DNA from 2 places in the Stenotrophomonas sp. STEN087 genome. Region 1 is predicted to be linked to the other one. Evidence: riboswitches for the same ligand, from Rfam matches in the RefSeq annotation. Region 1 holds a riboswitch; the other holds the start of a gene.
The links. Region 1 has a riboswitch for glycine ahead of ACVOK1_RS09550 (trimeric intracellular cation channel family protein). Riboswitches for the same ligand answer to the same signal wherever they lie in the genome.

Region 1 (5,893 bases):
GTCCCATTGCGCCTTCGGCGTCTTCAACGCTCCCTGCTTCGTCAGCGCCACCAGTTCGTCCTTCGACATCCGGCGCAGGTCCAGACGCTCGTCGGGCGTATCGCCCAGCACCGCACGTTTGGCCAGGTCCGGGTGCAGGGAGCGCGCGACGCGCTGCGGGTCGGCTTCCAGCTGGCCATCGACGTAGTCATGGCAGGTGGCCTCGATGGCCGCGAGGGTGGCCGGGTCGGCGGCCGGGCTGGTTGATGCGGAGAGCGCAAACAACAGGGCAAGCGTGGACATCCGGGTCTCCAGCTCTGGGCGCGCGGCGATCATGGCATGGGCGGCGTCCCCCATCCACGCGTGGCGTGGATCTACAGGACGGCCTCGGCCGGGGCCTGCAGCCAGGCCAGCTTGCGTTCGCGCGGCTGCTGCTTGAGCTGCCATTCGGCGCGGGAAGCAGACGAGCGGTCCGGGTACTCGCGCACGGCGAGGATGCGCAGCGGCGGCCGGGCCCGGGTGTAGCGGGCGCCCTTGCCGGCCAGATGGGCGGCGAAACGGGCGGCTACGTCGGTGCTGATGCCGGCGTAATAGCTGCCGTCCCGGCATTCGAGCAGGTACAGGAACCACGGGGCGGAGGGACGGGCCATGGGGGGATTATGGCGTGCTGCACTGCAGCGGATATACTGCCGCCCGAATGCAGGAGAGAGGCGCCGCGCTGGCGCCCGCCGAAGGCGCAGGCTCCCATGATCGCTCAGGCCGGTGGGCTGGAATCCCACCAACCATGCATTCGACTCGCCGAGCTGGAGAGAGGTCACCGGGCACGCCCGGCACGATCCGCCGAAGGGGCACGCGGTTCATCCCGCTGAACTCTCAGGCAAAAGGACAGCGGGAGCGGCACCGGTCATCGTCATCCCGTCATTGCGCAGGCAGTGGCGGTATACGCGCATGGCCGGCCCCACCGCGCCCGGAGCCTGTCCCATGCTGCTGTCCATCATCTATCTCGTTGCCATTTCCGCCGAAGCCATGACCGGTGCGCTGTCCGCCGGCCGCCGCCGCATGGACCTGTTCGGCGTGGTCATGATCGCCTGCGTCACCGCCCTCGGCGGCGGTTCGCTGCGCGACATCCTGCTCGGCCATTACCCGCTGGGCTGGGTGAAGCACCCCGAGTACCTGGGCTTCACCGTGTGCGCGGCGCTGATCGCCACCTGGGTGGCGCGCTGGATGCACCATTTCCGCCGCACCTTCCTGGTGCTCGATGGCCTGGGCCTGATCGCCTTCACCCTGATCGGCTGCTCGATCGCACGCGAGGCCGGCCATGCCATGCCCATCGTGCTGATCGCCGGCATGCTCACCGGTGCCTTCGGCGGCGTGCTGCGCGACATCCTCTGCAACGAGGTGCCGCTGATCTTCCAGAAGGAGCTGTACGCGATCATCTCGCTGCTGACCGGCGCGGTATATCTGTTGCTGCTGCGCTGGGGTGTGGCCGATGCCACGGCGATCCTGTGCTGCCTGGGCGGTGGCTTCGCGCTGCGCCTGCTGGCGATCCATTACCGCTGGGAAATGCCCAAGTTCGTGTACCACGACGAAGTGCATTGATCGCTCCTTGTAGAGTCGAGCCATGCTCGACTGTTCCTGGCAGAAGCAGTCGAGCATGGCTCGACCCTACAAGAGCGGTCAGGCATGACCTTGGTCATGCGGCAATCGCCGGGCTGATTGGCTACCATTGACGCCCCGTCGCCCGCGCGACGGCATCCAGCCACACCGCGTCGCGGTCCCGCCAGACACTCCCCTCCCCCGTTGCCCGCTGCGCGTGATGCGCGAACGGGCGTACATGTCCCTGCGCGTGCGCAGGGCGCAGGATGCCCCATGTCCGCTGTTGAGCCGTCCCGTAGCACCCCGCCCCGTTCCCGCCGCTGGTGGGCGATTCCCGTCGTCATCATCGTGGCCGGCCTGGTGGCCTGGTGGGCATGGCCGCGCGCCGAGGCAACCGCGGCCGCAGGCCCGGGCAAGACCGTGCCAGTGCGCGTGGCCCGTGCCAGTGCCGAACCCCTGCAGCTGCGCCTGAAGGCCGTCGGCACCGTCACCCCGCTGCACAGCGTGGTGGTGCGCAGCCGCGTCGATGGCGAGCTGCTGCGCCTGCACTTCCAGGAAGGCCAGCAGGTGAAGGCCGGCGACCTGCTCGCGCAGATCGACCCGCGCCCCTATGAAGTGAAGCTGGCGCAGGCGCAGGGCACCCAGCAGCAGAACCTGGCGGAACTCGAGAATGCCGAGCGCCAGCTGCAGCGCTACCGCGAACTTCAGAAGCAGAACTACGTGTCCGGGCAGGAGCTGAGCGACCAGCAGAGCAAGGTGCGGCAACTGCAGGGCCGCCGCATCAGCGACCAGGCCTCGGTGGATGAAGCGCGCCTGCAGCTGCAGTACACCCGCATCACCGCGCCGGTCAGCGGCCGCGTCGGCCTGCGCCGCCTCGATGTCGGCAACCTGGTGCATGCCAGCGATACCGAGGGTCTGGTGACGCTGGCGCAGACCGCGCCAATCAGCGTGCTGTTCACCGTGCCCGAACCTGAACTGCCGGCCCTGCTGGATGCCGTGCAGGCCCAGGCCGGCCTGCCGGTGGAAGCCTGGGACCGCAGTGAAAGCAAGGCGCTGGCGCAGGGCACGCTGTCCAGCGTCGACAACCGCATCGACACCGCCACCGGCACGCTGAAACTGCGCGCGCAGTTCGACAACGCGGGCCTGGCGCTGTTCCCCAACCAGTTCGTCAACGTGCGCCTGCAGCTGGGCAAACAGCCGGCGCTGCTGATTCCCGATGCCGCCGTGCAGTTCGGCAGCCAGGGCAACTACGTGCACATCGTCGACAAGGACAACAAGGCGCAGCGCCGCACCGTGGTGCTAGGCCCGGCCGATGAGGGCCGCGTGGCCGTGCGCTCCGGCCTGCAGGCCGGCGACCAGGTGGTGATCGAAGGCATCGATGGCCTGGAAGACGGTACCGCCGTGGAGATCGTGGCCGAACAGCCCGCTGCTGCAGCGAAGGCGGCCAAGGCCGGCGCATGAACCTGTCGCGCCCGTTCATCCTGCGCCCGGTCGCCACCACCCTGCTGATGGTGGCGCTGCTGCTGTCGGGCGTGCTGGCCTACCGCCTGCTGCCGGTGGCGGCGCTGCCACAGGTCGATTACCCGATCATCCAGATCACTACGCTGTACCCGGGCGCCAGCCCGGAACTGACCACGCGCACCATCACCGCGCCGCTGGAACGCCAGCTCGGGCAGATTCCCGGCCTGAAGCAGCTGTCGTCCACCAGTTCCGGCGGCGCCTCGGTCATCACCCTGCAGTTCGGCCTGGATGTGTCTCTGGGCGTGGCCGAGCAGGACGTGCAGGCGGCCATCAACGCTGCTGGCAGCTTCCTGCCCGGCGATCTGCCGGTGCCGCCGGTGTACCGCAAGGTCAACCCGGCCGATACGCCCATCCTCACCCTGGCGGTGACCTCGCAGGCGCTGGCGCTGCCGCAGGTGCACGACCTGGTGGATACGCGCATCGCGCAGCGCCTGGCGCAGCTGCCCGGCGTCGGCCTGGTCAGCCTGGCCGGTGGCCAGCGGCCTGCGGTGCGCATCCAGGTGAACCCGGCTGCGCTGGCCGCGAACAACCTGGGCATGGACCACATCCGCACCGCGATTGCCGCAGCCAACGTCAACCTGCCCAAGGGCAGTTTCGATGGCCCGATCCGCGCGGTGATGCTCGATGCCAACGACCAGATGCGCAGCGTCGATGAGTACCGCTCCCTGGTGCTGGCCTGGCGCGAAGGCGCGCCGCTGCGCCTGGGTGACGTGGCGACCATTACCGATGGTGCCGAGAACCGCCAGCTGGCCGCCTGGAGCGGCACCACGCCGGCGGTGCTGGTGAACATCCAGCGCCAGCCCGGCGCGAACGTGATCGCCGTGGTCGAGCAGGTGCGCACGCTGCTGCCGCAGCTGCAGGCCACGCTGCCGGCCGGCGTGCAGATGAACGTGCTGAGCGACCGCACCGAATCGATCCGCGCCTCCGTGCGCGGCGTGCAGAAGGAACTGGTGCTGGCCATCGGTCTGGTGGTGCTGGTCACCTGGGTATTCCTGCGCAACCTGCCGGCCACGCTCATTCCCAGCGTGGCGGTGCCGCTGTCACTGATCGGCACGTTCGCGGTGATGCTGCTGGCCGGCTATTCGCTCAACAACCTCACGCTGATGGCGCTGACCATCGCCACCGGCTTCGTGGTGGACGATGCCATCGTGATGCTGGAGAACATCGCCCGCCACCTGGAAGAAGGCGAAAGCCCACGCGAGGCGGCGCTGAAGGGTGCGGCCGAGATCGGCTTCACCCTGGTCTCGCTCACTGTTTCGCTGATCGCGGTGCTGATCCCGCTGCTGTTCATGGCCGACCTGGTGGGCGCGCTGTTCCATGAGTTCGCGGTGACGCTGGCGGTGGCGATCGGTATCTCGCTGCTGGTGTCGCTGACGCTGACGCCGATGCTGTGTGCGCGCTTCCTCAAGCCGCATGCGAAGGGGTCAGAGCCCCAAGGGGATCTGACCCCGAAACAAGATGTCTTCGACCGCATCATCGCCGTCTACGACCGCCAGCTGCAGTGGGTGCTGCAGCGCCAGCCGCTGATGCTGCTGGCCACCGTCGCCACGCTGGCGCTGACCGTGGCGCTGTACTTCGCCGTGCCCAAGGGCTTCTTCCCGGTGCAGGATGCCGGCCTGGTGCAGGGCATCAGCGAGGCCCCGCAGGCGATCTCGTTCCAGGCCATGCGCGAGCGCCAGCAGGCGCTGGCGGCGGCCATCGAAGCCGACGAGGCGGTGGCCAGCGTGTCGTCCTATATCGGCGTGGACGGCAACAACGCCACGCTCAACACCGGCCGCCTGCTGATCGAACTGAAGCCGCATGGCGACCGCGACGGCGCCGCCGTGGTGATGGAACGGCTGCAGCAGCGTGTGTCGAAGATTCCCGGCATCACCCTGTACCTGCAGCCAGTGCAGGAGCTGGGCATCGAAGACCGCATCAGCCGCAACCAGTACCAGTTCACCCTGACCACGCCGGAACAGCAGACGCTGGAAACCTGGACACCGAAGCTGCTGCAGGCGCTGCGCCAGCAGCCGGCACTGCGCGATGTGGCCAGCGACCTGCAGATGCAGGGCCGGCAGGCACGGGTGAACATCGACCGCGATGCGGCGGCGCGCCTGAACGTGAGCGTGGAAGCCGTGGCCGATGCGCTGTACGACGCCTACGGGCAGCGTCAGATCTCCACCATCTTCACCCAGGCCAGCCAGTACCGCGTGGTGCTGGAAGCCGATCCGTCGCGCCAGCCCGGGCCCGATGCCATCAGCGGCCTGCGCGTGCGCAACAGCGATGGCCAGACCGTGCCGCTGGGCGCGGTGGCGCGGGTAGAACTCGGGCCGGCGGCCCTGCTGCGCAACCATGTCGGCCAGTTCCCGGCGGCCACGCTGTCGTTCAACCTGGCACCGGGGGCCTCGCTGGGCGAAGCCACCGCCGCCGTGGAAGCGGCGCGCACGCAGATCGCCCTGCCCGAAAGCATCGAACTGCGGCTGCAAGGTGCGGCGGCGGCGTTCAGCAGTTCGCTGTCGTCCACGCTGTGGCTGATCCTGGCCGCGGTGGTGGTGATGTACATCGTGCTGGGCGTGCTCTACGAGAGCTTCGTGCACCCGATCACCATCCTCTCCACCCTGCCCTCGGCCACGGTGGGTGCGCTGGCTGCACTGTGGGTGAGCGGACGCAGCCTGGACCTGATCGCGGTGATCGGCATCGTGCTGCTGATCGGCCTGGTGAAGAAGAACGCGATCATGATGATCGACTTCGCGCTGGACGCGCAGCGCACGCGTGGCATGACCCCGCGCGAGGCGATCCACCAGGCGGCGCTGCT
Region 2 (5,893 bases), on a different contig from region 1:
CTGTCGATCGCGCGCAGGTTGTAACCGGCGGCGCGCGCCTTGGCGTGGATCTCATCGGCATGCACGCCGGTGATGTGCAGGGTGTCGAAGAAGTCGCCACCGACCTGCACGCCGGCGCTGCGCAGCGACGCGGCCAGGATCGAGGCCAGGCGGTGGGTCCGGCGGGCGATGCGGGCCAGGCCTTCCGGACCGTGGTAGACGGCGTACATCGAGGCCATGACCGCCAGCAGCACCTGCGCGGTGCAGATGTTGGAGGTGGCCTTCTCGCGGCGGATGTGCTGCTCGCGGGTCTGCAGGGTCAGGCGGTAGGCCGGCTTGCCTTCGGCATCGATGGAGACGCCGATCAGGCGGCCCGGCATCGAGCGCTTGTAGGCATCACGGCAGGCCATGAACGCAGCGTGCGGGCCGCCGAAACCGAACGGCACGCCGAAGCGCTGGCTGTTGCCGACCACGATGTCCGCGCCCCATTCGCCGGGAGCGGCCAGCAGGGTCAGCGCCAGCAGGTCGGTGGCCACGGCCACCAGGCCGCCGCGCGCGTGCACGGCATCGACCAGCGCCTTGTAGTCGCCGACCTGGCCGAAGGTGTCCGGGTACTGCAGCAGCAGGCCGAAGGCCTCCGCTTCCAGTGCTTCGGCCGGGGTGCCCACGCGCAGCACGATGCCCATCGGCTCGGCGCGGGTGCGCAGCAGTTCCAGCGTCTGCGGGTGCACGGCGTCGTGCACGAAGAAGGTGTCCGACTTCGACTTGGCCGAACGCTTGGCCAGGGTCATCGCTTCGGCGGCGGCGGTGGCTTCGTCCAGCAGCGAGGCGTTGGCGATTTCCATGCCGGTCAGGTCGGCACACAGGGTCTGGAAGTTGATCAGCGCTTCCATGCGGCCCTGCGAGATTTCCGCCTGGTACGGGGTGTAAGCGGTGTACCAGGCCGGGTTTTCCAGGATGTTGCGCAGGATCACGTTCGGCGTGTGGGTACCGTAGTAGCCCTGGCCGATGAAGCTGCGCAGCACGGTGTTCTTGTCGGCGATCGCGCGGATCTTCGCCAGCGCCTGCACTTCGGTCATCGACTCCGGCAGCGCCAGCGGTGCGGGCGACTTGATCTTTGCCGGCACAATGGCATCGGTCATCGCATCCAGCGTGGCGTGGCCGACGACGTCGAGCATCTGCGCGATCTCGGCATCGTTGGGGCCGATGTGGCGCTCGACGAACGCGGAATGATGCTCAAGCTCACGCAGGGAGGGGGTGTTCTGGGACATGGCGAAGGATCCGTCAGGAAAGGGCACACGCACGGGCACAAGCCGCCGGTTGGCGGTCTGCGGGGCGCCCCTCTGTCCTTTTGCCTGAGAGTTTAAAAGTGCGGCTGGCCGCAGCTTCGTGCCCCTTCGGCGCCGGATCGAACCGGTCTCTCCAGAGTTCTGTTACGGGTGGTATCGGGCCTGAGCGATTACGGGCGTTGCGCCTTCGGCAGCGGTGTTCCGCTTCTCCCACCATGTTGCCCGGCGATTATAGCGGGTTGCCGCGCCTGAACACGGGCCCGGAGCGGGGGCAGGGCGCCTGCGGGCCTGAATGGCTGATGGCCCGGCCATGCGTTTTGTGCAGCGGTCGATGGCATCGGCCGCAATCCGGGCCTATCATGGCCGGATTCTCGTATTCATCTGGCGCCGTCCCTGCTGCAGGGGATCGGCGCCCGCCGTGCGTGCCACGCATGGCCCAGCCGGACGCTTTGCCGATGACCCCCGCTGTTGCCCCTTCCACCCGACGCATGGCCCTGCTGCTCGCAGGCCTGGCCATGTTCGGCCCGTTCTCGATCGACACGATCTTCCCGGCCTTCCCGCAGCTGGCCCAGCGCCTGGCGGTGGATGAAGTGGCCGTGCAGCAGACCATCAGCGTCTACCTGCTGTTCTATGCGCTGATGAGCCTGGCGCACGGGCCGCTGTCCGATGCCTGGGGCCGCAAGCGGGTGATCCTCGGCGGCCTGGTAGTGTTCATCGGCGCCTCGGTCGGCTGCGCGCTGTCCACCGACCTGAGCACGCTGCTGGTGTTCCGCGCGCTGCAGGGCCTGTCGGCCGGCGTCGGCATGATCGTCGGCCGCGCGGTCATCCGCGATCTCTACCACGGCCACGATGCGCAGCGGCTGATGAGCCAGGTATCGATGCTGTTCGGCATCGCCCCGGCCATCGCGCCGATCATCGGTGGCTGGATCCTGCTCAGTGGCGCCGGCTGGCCGCTGATCTTCTGGTTCCTGGTGGTGTTCTCGCTGCTGCTGCTGGTCTGCACCGCACGCTTCATGCCGGAGACCCACCCGGTGGCGGCTCGCGTGCCGCTGTCGCCGCGTGGCCTGCTGCGTGACTACGTGCGCATCGGCTTCAACCCGCGTTTCCTGCGCCTGGCGCTGGCCGGCAGCATCAACTTCGGCGGCATCTTCCTGTACATCGCCTCGGCGCCGGTGTTCGTCATGCAGCACCTGCACCTGGGCGAAGGTGGCTTCGCCTGGTTGTTCATTCCCACCATCGGCGGCATGACCACCGGTTCGTTCCTGTCCGGGCGCATGGCCGGGCGCACCACGCCCACCCGCCAGATCGGCATCGGTTTCACCCTCTGCGCGCTGTCGGTGCTGCTCAACGTGGGCTACGTGAGCCTGGCGCCGCAGTTCGCCCTGCCGTGGGCGGTGCTGCCGATCTTCCTCGGCGGCATGGGCATGGCGCTGATCTTCCCGATCCTGGCGCTGGCGGTGCTGGACATGTACCCGCACCAGCGCGGCCTGGCGTCGTCGCTGCAGGCGTTCATCCAGCTGATGATCAGCACCGTGGTGGCCGGCCTGGTGTCGCCGCTGCTGAGCGGCAGCCCGCTGCACCTGGCCCTGGGCCAGGTCGCCTTCTTCGCCGGCGGCTTCGTGTTCTGGTACTGGGAACACCGCCGCGAGCGCGCAGTGCAGGCAGTGGCCACGGGCCATTGAGCAGCGCGCAGGGGCAGGGCGCTGCAGCGGCGCCCAAACTCTTGCGGCAGTGACCACGCGGACTAGGCTGGGGATTCCAGCCAGCCGCTGCACGGGTTCGTGACGGCCAGCCGATCAGAAGCCGTCGCGAGGTACCCCCATGGCTGCGCAGCAGACCTACCGCCTGTTCGAGGTGGCGCTGAAGGAGCGCCGCGTCCTTTCCCCCTCCCTGCACCGCCTGGTGTTCACCGGCGCCGACGTGGCGCGGATGAAGACCGAGGGCCCGGACCAGCGGATCAAGGTATTCTTCCCCTTGCCCGGCCAGGATGCCGCGGAGGTGCCCAGCGGCGAGGACTGGTACGCCCGCTACCGCGAACTGGCGGACGACCAGCGTCCGCCGATGCGCACCTACACCCTCCGCCAGCTGCGCGCCGCGCAGGGCGAGGTCGACGTGGATTTCGTCCTGCACGGCGAGACCGGCCCGGCCTCGCGCTGGGCCGTGCACGCCCAGCCGGGTGACCGCGTGGTGCTGCTGGCCCCGGACGCCGTCTGCGCCGAGAGCAGCGAGGGCTGGGAATGGAAGCCGCCGGCCGGGGTCGGCCAGGTGCTGCTGGTGGCCGACGAGACCGCGCTGCCGGCGGTGGCCGGCATCCTCGAGGAACTGGCCGCCCAGGTCGATCCGCCGCGCGTGCTTGCGCTGCTGGAAGTGGCGGGCGAGGGCGGAGCCATCGCCTTGAAGGCACCGCCCACTGCCGAACTGGTGTGGCTGCCGCGCGGCCAGGCCGCCTACGGCCAGGCGCTGGTGGAGGCCGTGCAGGCACGGTTGGCAGCCTCGCCGGTCGTGGCGGGCGAGGCGCTGGACGAGATCGACGTGGACGCGCAGATCCTGTGGGAGCAGTCCGATGCGGGCGTGGCCGGGCCGTTCTACGCGTGGGTAGCTGGCGAGGCGGGGGCGGTGATGGCGATCCGCCGGCACCTGGTCCGCGACTGCGGGCTGGACCGGCGTGCGCTGACCTTCATGGGCTACTGGCGGCAGGGCAGGGTGCTGGACTGAACCTGCATGGTTGGCGCCCGTGAAACGGCGTCGTGGCCGGGGTGCGTTATCCTTGCGCCCCCTCGTAGCGGTATCGCCCCCCATGTCCACCACCTCCAAGACCCGCCGCGACCAGCGCCGCCGCCAGGAAGAAAAGGCTGCCAACAAGGCCGCCGCGCAGGCCTCGCCGGTGGCCTCGCCTGTCGAGCCGCATGCCGAACTGCGCGATGCGCAGCGCACGCTGCTGGCCGGCGTCGTGCGCCGCGATGGCGAATGGGTGCTGGGCATGGATGGCCGCATCGCCGGCCACAGCGAGAGTGCCGCACAGGTGCTGGCGCTGATCATGCAGGCCGGTGAACTGCACGAGCGCAAGGGCACGCCGGTGCGCCTGGTGTATTCCGATGCGCTGCGCGATGCCGCGCAGGCCGAGGCCAAGGAGAAGGGCCAGACCTTCGAGGAATACAAGGCCGAACTGGCCGCGGCGATGGCGGCGAAGAAGAACAACTGACGCCCATCGGGTAGCGCGGGGCCATGCCCGGCGAGCGCAGCGGTGCGATGAAAAGCCGCCGGGCATGGCCCGGCGCTACCGGAAACATCAGGGGCGGATCCTTGCGGACCCGCCCCTTCTTTCATTTCGCTGCCGGTGCCGCGCTGGCCTGCCAGCCGCACATCTGGCCCTGGTTCTGCTGCTTCAGCCAGTCATTGACCGGGCTGAAGTACTCGATCATCGGGCCGGCATCGAGCTTGTCACTGCCGGTCAGCTCCTTCAGCGTGGCCTGCCACGGCTGGCTGGCGCCCTTGCTCAGCATCGCCCAGTACTTCTGCCCGGCTTCCTTGTTGCCGTAGAAGGTGCACTCATGCAGCGGGCCCTTGAAACCGGCCGCATCGCACAGGCCCTTGTAGAACTGGAACTGCAGGATGCGCGCCAGGAAGTAGCGGGTGTACGGGGTGTTGCCCGGCACGTGGTACTTCGCGCCCGGATCGAAGAACTCCTCGCCACGGGTGCTGGCCGGGGCCACGCCCTGGTACTTCGCCTTCAGGTCCCACCACGCCTTGTTGTAGTTGTCCGGGGTGATCGAACCATCGAACACGCCCCAGCGCCAGCGGTCGATCATCAGGCCGAACGGCAGGAACGACACGCCCGACAGGGCCATGCGCATCTGGTTGTTGATGACCGCCTCGCGGCTCTCGGTCGGTGCGTCCACCAGGCCGATCGAGCTCAGGTACTTGGGCGTCATCGCCAGCACGATGGTGTCGCCGATCGCTTCGTGGAAGCCATCGTTGGCACCGCCCTGGAACAGCGGCGGCAGCGGGTTGTAGGCCAGGTCGTAATACAGGTGGCCCAGCTCGTGGTAGATGGTGGTGAAGTTCTCTTCGTTCGGCTTGATGCACATCTTGGTGCGCACGTCGCCTTCCATGTTCATGTCCCAGGCGCTGGCGTGGCAGACCACGTCGCGGTCATCGGGCTTGATGAACTGGGTGCGTTCCCAGTACGACTGCGGCAGCGAGGGCATGCCCAGCGACACGTAGAAATCCTGCGCGCGTTCGGTCATCTGCTTGGCGGTGCGCAGTTCGGCCTCGCGCTGCGCCTTGTACTGCGCGGCGACGTTGGCATCCTTGCCGGCCTTGGCCAGCGCCGCACTCAGGTTGGCCTGGTACTGCTTTTCCAGCGCCGCGGTGATGTCCAGGCTGCCGGCACCCGGGTACGGTTCCAGCTGGTCCCACAGGTTGGACCAGTCCTGCTGCCACATGTTGCCCATCAGGTGCGCGGCGATCAGGCCGTTGCCCACTTCGGCCTTGTCCTTGCCGTAGGTCTTGTCCAGCTTGCCGCGCGCGTAGCAGTGCAGCTGCTCGTACATCGGCTTGACCTGTTCCCACAGGCGGTCGGTTTCCGGCCCGATCTGCTCCGGCGGCATGTCGTAGCCGCTGCG

Region 2: another riboswitch for glycine. It lies ahead of gcvP (aminomethyl-transferring glycine dehydrogenase); the one in region 1 lies ahead of ACVOK1_RS09550 (trimeric intracellular cation channel family protein).

Annotation. Positions count from the first base shown of each region.
Region 1 covers NZ_JBRRCR010000027.1:30,969-36,861, forward strand. Annotated here, with positions in the region: gene ACVOK1_RS09540 (nuclear transport factor 2 family protein) at 1-282, opposite strand, end outside; gene ACVOK1_RS09545 (GIY-YIG nuclease family protein) at 354-629, opposite strand; glycine riboswitch at 670-759, shown strand; glycine riboswitch at 773-878, shown strand; gene ACVOK1_RS09550 (trimeric intracellular cation channel family protein) at 961-1,578, shown strand; gene ACVOK1_RS09555 (MdtA/MuxA family multidrug efflux RND transporter periplasmic adaptor subunit) at 1,849-3,036, shown strand; gene ACVOK1_RS09560 (multidrug efflux RND transporter permease subunit) at 3,033-5,893, shown strand, end outside.
Region 2 covers NZ_JBRRCR010000044.1:913-6,805, reverse strand. Annotated here, with positions in the region: gene gcvP (aminomethyl-transferring glycine dehydrogenase) at 1-1,250, opposite strand, end outside; glycine riboswitch at 1,313-1,415, opposite strand; gene ACVOK1_RS12730 (multidrug effflux MFS transporter) at 1,724-2,950, shown strand; gene ACVOK1_RS12725 (siderophore-interacting protein) at 3,090-3,983, shown strand; gene ACVOK1_RS12720 (hypothetical protein) at 4,066-4,470, shown strand; gene ACVOK1_RS12715 (M2 family metallopeptidase) at 4,592-5,893, opposite strand, start outside.